One region of the Tepidibacillus fermentans genome, then DNA from elsewhere that is predicted to be linked to it. Evidence: riboswitches for the same ligand, from Rfam matches in the RefSeq annotation. Region 1 holds a riboswitch; the other holds the start of a gene.
The links. A riboswitch is a leader RNA that binds a small molecule or an ion and turns the genes downstream of it on or off. The one in region 1 is predicted to bind thiamine pyrophosphate.
Positions count from the first base shown of each region.

Region 2: it holds a riboswitch for thiamine pyrophosphate, as region 1 does, so the genes downstream of both, thiS (sulfur carrier protein ThiS) here and EDD72_RS11670 (thiamine-binding protein) in region 1, are expected to answer to the same signal.

Region 1 is NZ_SMAB01000026.1:14,988-22,746, reverse strand. Features, by position in the region: tRNA gene EDD72_RS11705 (tRNA-Lys) at 1-28, shown strand, start outside; tRNA gene EDD72_RS11700 (tRNA-Leu) at 46-129, shown strand; tRNA gene EDD72_RS11695 (tRNA-Gly) at 165-239, shown strand; tRNA gene EDD72_RS11690 (tRNA-Arg) at 250-326, shown strand; tRNA gene EDD72_RS11685 (tRNA-Pro) at 335-411, shown strand; tRNA gene EDD72_RS11680 (tRNA-Gly) at 436-509, shown strand; gene rocF (arginase) at 817-1,716, shown strand; TPP riboswitch at 1,800-1,915, shown strand; gene EDD72_RS11670 (thiamine-binding protein) at 1,985-2,275, shown strand; gene EDD72_RS11665 (ABC transporter permease) at 2,280-3,041, shown strand; gene EDD72_RS11660 (ABC transporter substrate-binding protein) at 3,069-4,067, shown strand; gene EDD72_RS11655 (ABC transporter ATP-binding protein) at 4,080-4,841, shown strand; gene EDD72_RS11650 (hypothetical protein) at 5,061-6,068, shown strand; gene cdaA (diadenylate cyclase CdaA) at 6,194-7,000, shown strand; gene EDD72_RS11640 (CdaR family protein) at 6,993-7,759, shown strand, end outside.
Region 2 is NZ_SMAB01000011.1:16,125-23,883, reverse strand. Features, by position in the region: gene ptsP (phosphoenolpyruvate--protein phosphotransferase) at 1-1,721, shown strand, start outside; TPP riboswitch at 1,931-2,040, shown strand; gene thiS (sulfur carrier protein ThiS) at 2,110-2,304, shown strand; gene EDD72_RS07855 (thiazole synthase) at 2,369-3,145, shown strand; gene thiH (2-iminoacetate synthase ThiH) at 3,147-4,253, shown strand; gene thiE (thiamine phosphate synthase) at 4,260-4,871, shown strand; gene EDD72_RS07840 (tetratricopeptide repeat protein) at 5,006-6,712, shown strand; gene trxB (thioredoxin-disulfide reductase) at 6,901-7,759, shown strand, end outside.

The DNA.
Region 1 (7,759 bases):
ACAGGTTCGAATCCTGTATGGCTCACCATTATTATTCCTTTTTTTGCGGGTGTGGCGGAATTGGCAGACGCACTAGACTTAGGATCTAGCGCCTTTGGCGTGGGGGTTCGACTCCCTTCACCCGCACCATTGAGTATAAGTGTTATATGCTTACTAATATATAAGCGGACGTGGCTCAGTGGTAGAGTATCGCCTTGCCAAGGCGAGGGTCGCGGGTTCGAATCCCGTCGTCCGCTCCATATTTACAATGCGTCCTTAGCTCAGCTGGATAGAGTGTCTGACTACGAATCAGAAGGTCGGGAGTTCGAATCTCTCAGGACGCGCCATTTTTCTTCGGGGTGTGGCTCAGCTTGGTAGAGCACCTGGTTTGGGACCAGGGGGTCGCAGGTTCAAATCCTGTCACCCCGACCACCAAATGAATATAAAAGTTAGTAAGCGGGTGTAGTTCAATGGTAGAACTCCAGCCTTCCAAGCTGGCGGCGTGGGTTCGATTCCCATCACCCGCTCCATTATTTTCTAAGTACATTGTAGAGCAAGATTCTGCTCAAATTTTCTGTTCGAAAAAAATTATTGTACTTAATATTAGTCGATTTATTTTGGAAATAGCGACGTCAAATTTATTATATACAATTGAATTCTAGTCTCTATGGGACTATAGGGGAAGCGGAAGCTCTCCCTTTTTTTATGCGCTTGACATTCGTTTGGAAAGAATGATGAGTTTCTTTTTACTTTTCGAACAGTTGTCTGAAACAAAGGTGAACCGCTAAAATGTAAATATACTGTATAGTCGAAATATTCGATAATAGAGGTGGAAAGATGCATAAAGATATTACAATTATTGGGGTGCCACTCGATTTAGGTGCTGGGCGTAGAGGCGTAGATATGGGGCCAAGCGCCATTCGTTATGCAAATGTAAAGGAACGACTTGAGAATGCAGGATATCATGTAAAAGATTTAGGGAATCTATATGTTCCTACTCCTGAAACATATACCATTGAGAATCCAAAGTTAAAATATTTAAAAGAAGTAAAGAAAGTGAATGAAGAATTGGCAAATCAAGTGAAAAGGATTATAGAAGAAGGACGATTTCCACTTGTTTTAGGGGGAGATCATAGTATTGCGATTGGAACAATTGCAGGAGTATCGAGCCATTATCCCAATATGGGAGTAATTTGGTTTGATGCACATGGAGATATCAATACTCCTGAGACTTCGCCTACAGGCAATATTCATGGAATGCCACTTGCAGTAAGTTTGGGGAAGGGCCATATTGATTTAGTAAATATCTTAAATTTTTCCCCAAAGATTAAGCCAGAGAATATTGTAATCATTGGTGCAAGAGACTTAGATAAAGGCGAAAGAGAATTTATCAAGACAAATGGGATTCGAGTATATACAATGCATGAAATTGACCGCATAGGAATGGCAAAAGTAATGGAAGAAACAATTCATTATTTAAAAGATAAGACTGATGGTGTTCATTTAAGCTTTGATTTAGATTGTTTGGACCCCAATGACGCTCCTGGAGTCGGAACACCCGTTACTGGAGGGGTAACTTATCGTGAAGGTCACTTGGCAATGGAGATGATTGCGGAAGCTAACTTCCTTATTTCTGCGGAATTTGTAGAAGTAAATCCAATTTTAGATGTGCGCAATCGAACCGCAGAAATAGCTGTTGGCTTAATGGCATCTGCTTTTGGCGAAAAATTATTGTAGTAGTTCTTCTATGAAAATTTTTCTTAAATTGCAATTTTTAAATCGTAGTGCTAAGATAAGCTTGAAAGTTAGGATAAAAATGAAAATGGAAAATGGGGAGCTTGAGAGGTCTTGCTGAGAGGGTATTCCGTTATGACAATACCGACCCAAAAAACCTGATCTGGGTAATGCTAGCGGAGGGATTTTTACTTTTATTTGTTCATAGCTGGCCGTGAGTGGTTAGCTTTTTTGTTTATTAAATAACACTATTTGAAAGGATAGATAATAAATGCCAGTAATTAATCTTAGTTTTCAAGTCATTCCGAAAGTTCCCGATGCAGATACTTATCGGATCATAGATTTAGCGATTGATGTCGTTAAAAGATCAGGTGTGAAGTATGAAGTAGGTCCTATGGAAACTACCATGGAAGGAGAGTTGGATCAATTATTAGAGATTGTAAAAGAAGCACAACAAGTATGTGTAGATGCTGGAGCTGAACGCGTGATGACCATCATTAAGATTGACTATCATCCAAAAGGAGTCACGATGGAAGAGAAGATTGGAAAATATCGGAGCTGATTGAATGAAGAAGATCAAAAATCATTATCCAGCCCTTCTTATGATTGTTTTTGGTCTTTTACTATGGGAATTTTTTGTGAGATTATCTCAAGTTGATATTTGGATCTTGCCTGCACCAACCGATATTATTCAAGCAATGGTCAAGCAATACCCTATCTTGCTTGACCATACACTAATTACTTTATATGAGGCACTAGTTGGATTCTTGCTTGCTGTCATTGTCGCTTTATTTTTGGCTCTATTAATCGATAGCTTTTCGTTCTTTAAACGGGGATTTTATCCGATCTTAGTTGCTTCGCAAACGATACCGATTATTGCCATTGCACCTTTATTATTGATTTGGTTCGGATATGGTCTATTGCCCAAAATTGTGGTTGTTGCCTTAGTATGCTTTTTTCCAATTGTCTTAAATACGATCGATGGATTGAACCAAGCTGATTCAGGTCTTATCTCGTTATTGCACACGATGAATGCAACAAAATGGCAAATTTACAAAAAGGTACGATTTCCATCGGCATTACCTTCATTATTTTCAGGACTAAGAATTGCTGCCACTTACAGTATTATGGGCGCAGTCATTGGTGAATGGCTGGGTGCAAATAAAGGCTTAGGAATTTATATGAAGAACTCCTCTCATTCTTTTTTAACTGCGCAAGTATTTGCAGCGATTTTAATTATTGTATTAACAAGTATTTTGTTTTTTAGCTTCCTATTATTACTTGAACAAAAATTGATACCTTGGGCAAAATTAAATCAAGAAGATTAGGAGTGAAATAAGTTGAAAAAGAAGTTCATGATGAATCTAACGATTATTCTTGCGTTCATGTTTCTAATGATCGGTTGTTCTACGAATAACAAACAAGCAGAACCACCAAAAGAAAAAGCAAAACCAATGAATATTCAGGTCATGCTCGACTGGGTACCCAACACAAATCATACCGGATTATATGTAGCAAAAGAAAAGGAATGGTATCAAGAACAGGGTTTAAATGTGGAAATCGTTCAACCGTCTGACGGTGGTGGTGCAGCGCAAATGGTTGCTGCGGGTAAGGCGCAATTTGGAATCAGTGCCCAAGAAGAAGTAACGAATGCTCGTGCCCAGCAAATCCCGATTGTTTCCATTGCAGCAATCATTCAACATAATACTTCTGGTTTTGCATCTCCGAAAGAGAAAAATATTACAACACCGAAGGATTTTGAAGGAAAGAATTATGGCGGTTGGGGAGCTGAATCGGAAAAGGCTGTTATCCAATCTGTAATGGAAAAATATAATGCTGACTTTAATAAAGTAAAATTTTTGACTGTTGGAGATGCAGATTTCTTTACGATTACCAAACGTGATGTTGACTTTGAATGGATTTATTATGGATGGACGGGAATCGACGCTGAATTAAGGAAGTTCCCAATTAATTATATTGAACTTCGGCAAATCGCTCCAGAATTAGACTACTATACACCAGTTATCATTACCAATGAGACCTATATCAAGGAACATCCGGATATCATTAAAAAGTTCATGGAAGCGACAAGCAAAGGATATGAATTTGCCATTTCAAATCCAGAAGAGGCTGCAAATATTTTGTTAAAAGAAGTTCCAGGAATGAATGCAGAATTAGTTAAAGCTAGTCAAAAATGGTTGAGTAAAAAATATCAAGAAGATGCCCCGCAGTGGGGAATTCAAAAACCAGAAGTTTGGAGTAATTATGCCAAATGGATGGCCGATCATAAACTCATACCTTCAATGATTGATGTGAATAAAGCTTTTACAAACGACTTTTTACCGAAAAAATAAGGATGTAGGAAGATGACTACCTTTAAATTGGAACTACAACATGTATATAAAGAATATCCATTACAAAATGGAAGTTTTAAAACATTAGAAGATATTTCGATGCAAATTGAAAAAGGTGAATTTGTCTCAATTATTGGCCCTAGTGGGAGTGGAAAAAGCACTTTGTTCAATCTAATCAGTGGTTTAGACTCTCCCACAAAGGGAGATATTTTACTTGATGGTCAATCGATTAAGAATAAAAAAGGCTTTGTCAGTTATATGCCGCAAAAGGACCATCTACTACCATGGAGAACAGTATTGGATAATGTAATTTTGGGAATGGAGATTAAAGGAATTCCCAAAGAAACGGCAAGAAAAAAAGCCTTAGAACATCTTGATGTTTTTGGGCTAGCTTCATTTGCCAACGAGTATCCTTCTGCATTATCTGGCGGAATGAGGCAAAGAGCGGCTCTTCTTCGTACAATCTTGTTAGATAACAATGTATTATTATTAGATGAACCGTTTGGTGCCTTAGATGAAATTACAAGAATGAAAATGCAACATTGGCTATTAGAAATTTGGGAGAAATATCACCACACCATACTTTTTGTGACTCATAGTATTGATGAAGCGGTTTATCTTTCTGACCGCGTCTATGTTTTTTCTCACCGTCCAGCCCGAGTGAAGGAAATCGTCGAGATTGATTTACCTCGACCAAGAGATCCTAGCATTATTACAGGAGAGAATTTCTCCCGATTAAAAGAAAGACTTTTAACTTTACTTGCAAAAGAATAATTTAGATTTCACTTCTAATCTTCCCCTTTATTTCATATATATGAGATTGGTAAATTTTTCTTCACCAAATTGTAACACTATTTTTCTATTACTTAGTTTATAATGATTTAGAAATAATTGTATATTTTATTTCATCTGAGAAGTTGAGAAGTTCAATTTGGAGAGAGGAAACCAATACCGCAAAGAAATCAAATTGTGAATGATTAGGAGGAGAAATCGTTGAGAAAACTTTCTTTACTTTTTCTTAGTTTGATTTTATTTATAGGGATTTTCTTTGCAGGTTGTGGCAAAGAGAAGGAACCAAAGCAAATTCTTTTAGATTCGATTAAGAAAAATGCAGAGATCAAAAGTTCATCTTTTGATGTTAAAATAGACCTTACACTTGATACAAGTAAATTAAAAGGAACAAACCAAGAGTTAGCTCCATTACAAATCTTAAACGAAGTCCACATGTCGATCAATGGTAAGCAGACGGTAGAGCCGATGCAGTATGAAGGGAATTTACATGTACAAGGGATGAATCTAATATTCGACTTTCCGATGATTTTAAAGGAAAATACATTTTATATGAAATTGCCAGCGATGATTCAATCCCAAATTGGTGATCCAAAAAAACAGTACGTTTCATTAGATATGACTGAATTCGAAAAAACAAATGATCCCCAAAAAACGGCTGAAGATAATGAAAAATTGGCAAAAGTTATATTGAATAGTTTAGATGGAAACGCATTTATTAAAGAAGATAGTAAAAAGTATTCACTAACGGACGGAAAAGTAGAAAATGCAATAACTATTGCAATTACAAAGGAAAACTTAAAACCATTTTTACAAAAATTCATGGCAGAAGGGTTACCCGTACTTTTAGAACAGTACGAAAAATATGCAATAACGGATGAGAATAAAAAAGAATTACAAAAATTGAAAGATGAACTAAATAAAAATAAAGCGCAGATTGATAAAACCATTAAGGAAATCGATAAGTATCTCAATTTAAATACCTTTAAAACTACCAGTGTCATTGATAAAGATGGTTTTGAGAGAAAAATGTTAAGTACTTTTGATGCGCTTGTGAATTTAGATCAAGAAGGATCAATTGGGATAAAACTCAATGTAGAAGTGAATCAGAACGATATTAATAAAGAACAAAAATTTGAAATGCAAATACCATCCAAAGAACAAACGATTGATCTGAATGAATTAGAAAACGAGAATATGACACTTAATTAATGGCTGGGTACCGAAACCGGTACTTTTTTTTTACGTTTTAAGTATAGAGAAGAAGGATGAAAAAGGTGAATGAGCGAATAAGTTTAAAACAAATACTAGTGATAACCAGTTAATGGAGGAAAAAGATGATGGACTACATCTTTAATATGTTAGACGACATCGTGGATATTTTATTAGTTAGTTATGTGATCTATAAATTACTGATGCTTGTAAGAGGCACTCGCGCGATTCAATTATTGAAAGGAATTATGGTCATCGTCGTCGCTTGGTTAATTAGTACATATTTTGAACTTCGAACATTGCAATGGTTAATGTCACAAGCTTTTACTTATGGTGTATTGGCCATCATCATCATCTTCCAACCAGAACTTAGACGTGCACTAGAACAATTAGGAAGGGGCCGTTTTTTTTCACGATCTATACATTACGAAGAAGAGGTTGTAACGAAGATGGTTCACGAAATTGTTGAAGCTTTTCGTTATTTAGCAAAAAGGAGGATCGGTGCCCTAATTGTCATTGAACGGGAAACAGGATTAAATGATTATATTGAGACAGGAATTGATTTACATGCGTTAGTTTCCTCCCAACTGATTATTAATATTTTTATTCCCAATACACCTTTGCATGATGGAGCTGTTATTATCCGAAATGGACAAATCATGGCTGCTGCATGCTATCTTCCCCTTTCAGAAAATCCTTTTATCAGCAAGGAATTAGGGACACGTCATCGGGCTGCGATTGGCTGTAGTGAGGTCTCAGATGCCATTTCCCTTGTCGTTTCGGAAGAGACGGGTCATCTTTCTATTGCAATCAATGGCCAAATCGAAAGAGGATTGACGCCTGAACGATTAGAGAAAAAACTTTTCGAAGAATTACGGCCAGTAGCTAAAACAATGAGTTTATTTCGCCAGAAAGGGGATCTAGATGGATAATTGGTTAAAGAATAATAATGTACTCAAAGCACTATCGCTTATAATAGCGATTATGCTCTGGCTAGTCGTTAACATGGAGCAAACAGCCAATCCAAGTCTAACCCCGATCGATCAAAGGGAGAATGCATATATATATGAAGCGAATGTAATTCCGAAATATAACGAAGAACAGTATGTAGTTGATGTTCTAACAAAAAGAGTAACGGTTACCTTAAAAAGTAATACTAGGACAATTGGGGAGATTCAGGATGGCAAAATGATTGATAAAGGTCAATTTTTTGTTGACCTAACTTCCTATAAAAAAGGAACCTTTGATGTTCCTATTCAATATACCGGTTTTCCAAGAGGAATTGATATTGACATTCAGCCTCGTACCTTAAAAGTGAAAATTGAGGAAAAACATCGGATCGAGATGCCGATTCTCGTTGATCAACTGGGAAAAGCAGCAGAAGGATTTCAAACTGGTGATGCGATTGTGACCCCAAGTAAAGTTCACATTTCTGGTACCAAAGAAGAAGTAGAATCCGTCGCTTTTGTGAAAGCGTTCATTAATGTAGAAAATGCAAACAAAATGATTACTGAGCAAGTTCCGCTTCATGCATTAGATAAAAAGGGGAACCCTGTGAAAGTTGAAATCACCCCGCAAACGGCAGAAGTCAAAATACCAGTAACCAGTCCATACCAAATGGTACCTTTAACTTATAAAATTATTGATCAACCAAAAGCTGGACTAGCGATTCAATCGATCGATCTAAAAAC
Region 2 (7,759 bases), on a different contig from region 1:
AATGGAGAGGGATAGCTGCCTCATCTGGAATAGCTATGGGGCCTGCTTTTCTTCTTAAAGAGGAAAAAGTAGATGTCCAAAGATATGAAGTGAATGACATAGAACAAGAAGTGAAACGCTTTGAAGAAAAAGTAAAGCAATCCATCAGCGAGTTGGAAGCGATTCAACAAAAAGCAAAGGAAAAATTAGGAGAAAAAGAAGCGCAGATCTTTGCTGCTCATATTCTCGTTTTGCAAGATCCAGAATATATTGGCGCAGTAAAAGAGAAGATTCAAACCGAATCCATTAACGCAGAAGCCGCATTAAAGGAAATCACAGATCAATTCATTACCATTTTTGAAAGTATGGATAATGAGTACATGAGAGAACGGGCTGCCGATATTCGCGACGTAAGCAGTCGGGTTTTAAAAAGACTTGCTGGAATAGAAGAAAAATCGTTAGAAGACTTCAATGAACCTGTTGTTTTAGTTGCTCACGATCTAACCCCCTCCGATACAGCCCAATTAGATCGGGATAAAGTTGCGGGCTTTGCCACCAATATTGGCGGTCGAACTTCTCATTCGGCGATTATGGCTCGCTCCATGGAAATTCCTGCGGTTGTAGGCTTAAAGAATATTCTTGAAGGGGTAGAAGCTTTAGATTATCTCATTGTCGATGGCATTGAGGGAGTCGTTTATAAAAATCCCACTTCAACGATGATTGAACAATATGCAATAAAGAAAAAAGCTTATGAAGCAGAACTTGCTGAACTAGCGAAGTTGAAGGCAGAGCCTTCGATTACAAAGGATGGTCATCGTGTAGAAGTCGTCGCCAATATTGGTAATCCAAATGATGCAAAAGTTGCTGTTGCCAATGGGGCAGAAGGAATTGGTTTATTCCGCACAGAGTTTTTGTATATGGGAAGAACCGACCTTCCTTCTGAAGAGGAGCAGTTTGAGGCCTATAAACAAGTGGCAGAGATGTTCGCAAAAGAGAACCCAATCGTTATTCGTTCTCTGGATATTGGCGGAGACAAAGAATTGCCTTATCTTGATCTGCCGAAAGAGATGAACCCGTTCCTTGGCTATCGAGCAATTCGACTCTGTTTAGATCGTACCGATATTTTTAAGACACAACTTCGTGCGATTTTGCGTGCAAGTGTCTATGGTAATATTAAACTAATGTATCCGATGATTGCTTCTTTACAGGAATTACGCGAGGCGAACAAGATTCTAGCTGAGGTCAAACAAGAACTAGATCAACAAAATATTCCCTACAATAAGGAAATGGAAGTAGGGATGATGATTGAAATCCCAGCAGCAGCAGTGATTGCAGATCAACTTGCAAAAGAAGTGGATTTCTTCAGTATTGGAACAAATGATTTAATTCAATACACCATGGCTGCCGATCGCATGAATGAGCGTGTCTCTTATTTATATCAACCCTTTAACCCTGCTGTACTGCGATTAATCAATATGGTAATTCAGGCTGCTCATAAAGAGGGAAAATGGGCAGGAATGTGTGGTGAAATGGCTGGTACTATTCCAGCGATCCCGATCTTATTAGGAATGGGATTAGATGAGTTTAGTATGAGTGCTTCATCTGTTCTTAAAGCCCGTTCTTTGATCCGAAAATTAAATGCAGCTGAAATGAAACTCGTTGCGGAAAAAGTTCTGCAAATGGAAACCGCTGAAGAAATTGTACAATATGTTGAGCAAGAGGTCTTGGAAAAAATAAAATAGAAAATTATAAAATCCCCCTTTACAAAATTAATCTTGTCTAGGGGGATTTTATTATATTATTATCGTTATTTCTATTTGTTCTAATTTGACAGTTCAAACGCGAGGGTGATTGATCGACGAGTGCGTCAAACCGACAGGTTTCCCGTCTTTACTTTTTTTATGTGTCGCTTTATAATAATTGTAAATTAAAATAATTGGTAAAATTTAATAAACGTAACAAGGGGAGCCTATAGAGATAGGCTGAGAAAGAAATGTTATTTCTGACCCTTATCACCTGACTTGGGTAATGCCAACGTAGGGAATGTTACACAGTCTTTTATGTGCAAATTCTTTACGGATTTGCACTTTTTTAATTTAAAAGGATTTAGCAAAGGGGGGCGGCGGGAATTTGGTTGTTAATGGTAAAGAAATCACAGGATTTGCAGGAAAAACGGTGGCTGAGTTGTTAAATGAACTTAAACTAAACCAAACACTTGTAGTCGTAGAAATCAATTTTGATATTATACCTAAAGATCAATATGATATAAGAATCCTTCAAGAAACAGATAAAGTAGAAATTGTTAGTGTTGTTGGTGGAGGTTGATTGAAAGATTTTACTACAAGTTCTTATCGATGAAAAAATAAGAAAAAAGGAGTGGGGTTTAGAAATGAGTAAATTAAGTATTGGTGGAGTCGAATTAAAAAGCCGCTTATTCATTGGTACTGGAAAATTTCCTAATCATCAAATTCTACCAGAAGTGATTCAAGCTTCGGAATCACAAGTCATCACGATGGCAATTCGACGTGTAAACTTAGATTCAAAAGAGGAGAATATTCTAGAATATATACCAAAGGACTGTATTTTATTACCAAATACTTCTGGAGCAAGAAATGCACAAGAGGCAGTGAGAATTGCAAGACTTGCTAGAGCAATGGGATTAGGGAACTGGATTAAAATTGAAGTGATCTCGGATAATAAATATCTTTTGCCAGACAATGCAGAAACGATTAAAGCCACCGAGATCTTAGCTAAAGAAGGCTTCGTTGTGCTTCCTTATATGAGTCCCGATTTAATGGCAGCGAAAAGATTAGTAGATGCAGGGGCTGCTGCAGTTATGCCTTTAGGAGCTCCTATTGGAACAAACCGTGGTTTGAAAACAAAAGAGTTAGTTCAAATCATAATCAATGAGATTGATCTCCCAGTGATTGTTGATGCGGGAATTGGAAAACCATCAGAAGCAGCAGAAGCGATGGAAATGGGGGCAGCGGCAGTGTTAGTTAATACAGCCATTGCTACAGCAGAAAATCCCGTCCAAATGGCTAAGGCTTTTTCTTTAGCGGTAAAAGCAGGGTATCTCGCTTACCATGCAAAACTTGCTGAACAACACCAGCTTGCTCAGCCTTCGTCACCTTTAACAGGGTTTTTATATGAAGAGGTGAGATGAAATGGGCTTTTATGATGTATATTCCCAGTATAAGAATATTGACTATCACCAGTTTTATGAAGAATTAACCGACTCAGATATTTTAAAAATCATTCACAAGGATCGTCCAATCAATGAAATTGAATTTCTTGCATTATTATCTCCAAAAGCGGAGAACTATTTAGAATTAATGGCACAAAAGGCTCATACCTTATCCCTTCAACATTTTGGGAAAACCGTTTTATTGTATACTCCCATGTATCTTTCTAACTATTGTACGAATAAATGTACTTATTGTAGTTTTAGTATTGATAACCAAATCAAAAGAAAACAATTAACAGCAGAAGAGATTGAAAAAGAAGCAAAAGCGATCGCAAGTATGGGATTTAAACATCTCTTAATTTTAACAGGAGAATCGAAAAAAGATACACCACTCTCTTACGTGATTGATGCCGTTCACATCTTGAAAAAATATTTTGATTCGATTGGAGTCGAGATTTTCCCATTGACCGTAGAAGAATATCAACAAATGATTGAAGCTGGCGTAGATAGCCTTACCATTTACCAAGAAGTATATGACGAGGAGATTTATCGAAAAGTTCACCTTGCAGGTCGTAAACGTAACTATCATTTCCGACTTGATGCCCCTGAGCGGGGATGCATAGCCAAAATGCGCAATGTCAATATAGGAGCATTATTAGGTTTAGGTGAATGGCGAAGTGAATCCTTTATGACAGGCCTTCATGCGAATTACTTACAAAATAAATACCCTGATGTAGAAATAAGTGTATCTTTTCCAAGAATTCGTCCCCATGTAGGGGTTTTTGAAGATATATATGAAGTAACTGATCAAAATTTAGTACAATTTATGTTAGCGTTACGTATCTTCTTACCTCGTGTAGGGATTACCATTTCGACAAGAGAACGCCAAGGATTCCGCGAGAATTTGATTCCCTTAGGGGTAACAAGAATGTCTGCAGCTTCTTCTACAGAAGTAGGTGGACATTCAATAGAAGATGCGGGGGATGGACAATTTGAGATTGATGATAAACGAAGTCTGGAAGAAGTAAGAGCAGCGATTTTCAAAAAAGGGTATCAACCGATTTTTAAAGATTGGGTAAGGATATGAGGATTAATGTTATATTTAATTACGAATCGAAAAATTGTAAAAAAAGAAAGTTTCATAGGGGTCATCGAGCAAGCGGTATATGGTGGTGTCGATGTCATCATTTTGCGAGAAAAAGATCTATCTATTGAGGAACTATTCCCCTTGGCTTTAAAAATAAGAGAAATCACAAAGAATAATGGAGTTAAGTTGGTGATTAACCATCATTTAGAAGTGGCAAAAGAAGTGCATGCGGACGGTTTTCATACGAGTTATGAAAACTTTATGAAAACAAATATCGACTTTCCTAGTATCATAGGAGTTTCGATTCACCATTTGCTAGAAGCGAAAAAAGTTGAGAAAAAAGCGAATTATCTTCTTGCAGGGCATGTTTTTGAGACAGATAGCAAGAAAGGGCTTAAACCAAGGGGGATATCCTTTATTGAAAATCTAAAACAAGAAGTTCATATTCCTATTGTAGCCTTAGGGGGAATTCATTTACACAATATTGAACAATTACTTATAAGAGGAATCGATCATATTGCAGTCATGTCGGCGATTATGTCATCGGAAGACCCTTATCAAACGACAAAAAATTTGAAAAACAAAATGAAGAAATTTAATCATCAAAGCGAAGCGTGAGCATTAGTTGTTCACGCTCTTTTTTATGTGCGCCCAGCATGGGCGCAAACTAAACCTATACACCTAATACAAGAATCTTTGTCCTGTTTATGTTATACTATTTTATAGGAAATCGTGTAAAGTTGGAGGCTACTATGGACAAACAAAATCGCATGACAGCCAAACAAAAGAATAACGTGATTCCAATGGCTTTCGATGCGGATTTTTTCTTCGAAAGGGCTATGCATTACCTTGAACAACATAACTACACAAAGGTCTTAAAATACCTTTGGAAAAGTGTTGAATATGATTCCAGTAATCCTGTGCATTATTGTAATATTGCTGGAATTTTAGCAGAGATGGGAAGATTTGAAGAATCCACTCGACTTTTACTATATGTTGTTGAAAAACTAGATCCGAATCTGAAAGAGTGTTACTTTTATTTAGCTAGTAATTATACCTATCTAGATGATTTGGAGTCTTCCTACCACTATGTAAAGTACTATCTTGAAATTGATCCTAATGGGGAATACGCAGATGAAGCGAAAGAAATGCTAGACTATGTGGCCTATGAGTTAGAACTATCTGAAGAACAAAGAGAAAACGATAATATGCAATTATTGATTTGGCATCGTCAGGCAAAGCGTGCCATTGAAGAGGGAAAATATTATGAAGCCATCAAACTGTTACTAAGAATCTTAGAAATTAATCCTGACTTTATCATTGCACGCAATAATTTATCACTTGCCTATTTTTACATGGGGAATGTAAATAAAGCGATCGAGCAAGCAGAGTTGGTTTTAGAAAGGGAACAAACTAATATTCATGCACTAGCAAACCTTGCGATTTATTATCATCATTTGCAAGATAAAAAGCGATATGAAAACTATCTCACGATACTAAAAAAAGTTGTTCCATTTCATCGAGAAGGTTTATATAAATTAGCCACTACCTTTGGAATCTTAGGGGAGGATGAATTTTCCTTTAAATATCTGAAAAAGATGATTAAGGATGGTATAGGGGATTGGCTAGTATTTCATTACGGTGCAATTGCTGCATTCAATACAAAGCGTTATGAGATCGCTGCGAAATGGTGGAAACAACTGTTAGTCAATCGTCCATCAAAAGTAGCTGAGTTTTATTTAGAACTTTTAAATTGGATTGAAAAAGAACCGAATGGACAATTACCCAACCTTCCTTATCTTCATCAAGTTCCATTTCCCGATTGGTTGGATACCATTGAAGAAGACCCTGTGCAATATTTTCATCAATCTTTTTTACGCTTCGTCATATTGCGAAGTTTGAAATATGGAGATGAGTTAACGAAGGAACGAGCTGTTGCGATCCTTTATTTTGTTGAAGCTGAGGATACAGAGGAGATTCTCCGTCAACTATTAGTCGATGATCAGCAATCTTTCTCTTTAAAGAAAAAGGTGCTTTTCATTCTAGAAGATATGGATGCGATTCCACCTTATCGACTAAAATGGAATTTACGATTGATCGATAAAGGCCGACTAACTCCTGAGAAAAAACATTGGAAACCATCTTGGATAAAAGTAATGGAAATTCTTGAAGAAGAAATGATCGAAAGATATTCTTTTTTGGAAATTCTTCATGCAAAGGAACTATGGTATCACTTTCTCGCCAAAACGATACCAGATACACCGCAAATTCGTAAGGCAGAAGGATGGGCAGCTGCAATAGAATATATGATTAGCTATCTTCGTGAGAAGCCAATGACGATTGAAAGATTAGGAGAACGATATCTCGTATCTGATCTTACGATTTTGAAAAATATAAAACGGCTTCAAGAAGTCTTATCCTCTACCTACCCATCGAATGAAATTCATCGGTTCAATTAATTTGGACTGATTTTTTTCTATCAGATGGTGAAAATAAGGAGGAACATTCCCACTTCTGACCACTAAACCTAATGTCTGCATTTTATACCCCTTGGGGTACTCGACAATTATGTCAGAATTGAGTAAGATATATATTATGATTTGAGAATAAATAACATTGTTTTATATAAAGGAGGTTATGGATACTTATGAGTGAAGAGAAAGTATATGATGTTGCCATTATCGGTGCGGGTCCTTCAGGAATGACTGCTGCAGTTTACACCTCACGTGCGAATTTAAAAACAGTGATGATTGAAAGAGGTATTCCAGGTGGCCAAATGGCAAATACGGAAGAGATTGAGAACTACCCAGGTTTTGATAGTATCCTTGGTCCGGAACTTGCAAATAAAATGCTTGATCATGCGAAAAAGTTTGGAACCGAATATGCATATGGAGACGTACAAGAGATTGTGGATGGAACTCCATATAAGATTGTAAAAACAGGAAATGGAGACTATAAAGCAAAGGCAGTGATTATAGCAACGGGGGCAAAACCACGTTTGCTTGGTGTACCAGGTGAAAAAGAATTATCTGGTCGTGGTGTTTCTTATTGCGCTGTTTGTGATGGGGCATTCTTCAAAGGAAAAGAATTAGTGGTAGTAGGCGGCGGAGATTCAGCAGTAGAAGAGGCTGTATTCTTAACGAAATACGCTTCAAAGGTAACCATTATCCATCGCCGAGACCAATTTAGGGCACAAAAGATTTTACAAGATCGTGCATTTAAAAACGAAAAAATTGAATATATCTGGAATACCACAGTTGAAGAAATTCTTGGAGAAAATCGCGTAGAAGGGGTTCGAATCAAAAATAAAGTAACTGGGGAAGTTAAAGATTTTCCAGCCCAAGGTGTGTTTATCTATGTTGGAATGGATCCATTAACTGAACCATTTAAAAAACTTGGTATTACAAATGAAGCAGGATATATTCTAACCAATGATAATATGGAAACAAAAATTCCTGGTATTTTTGCATCAGGAGATGTAAGAGAAAAAACGCTACGACAAGTAG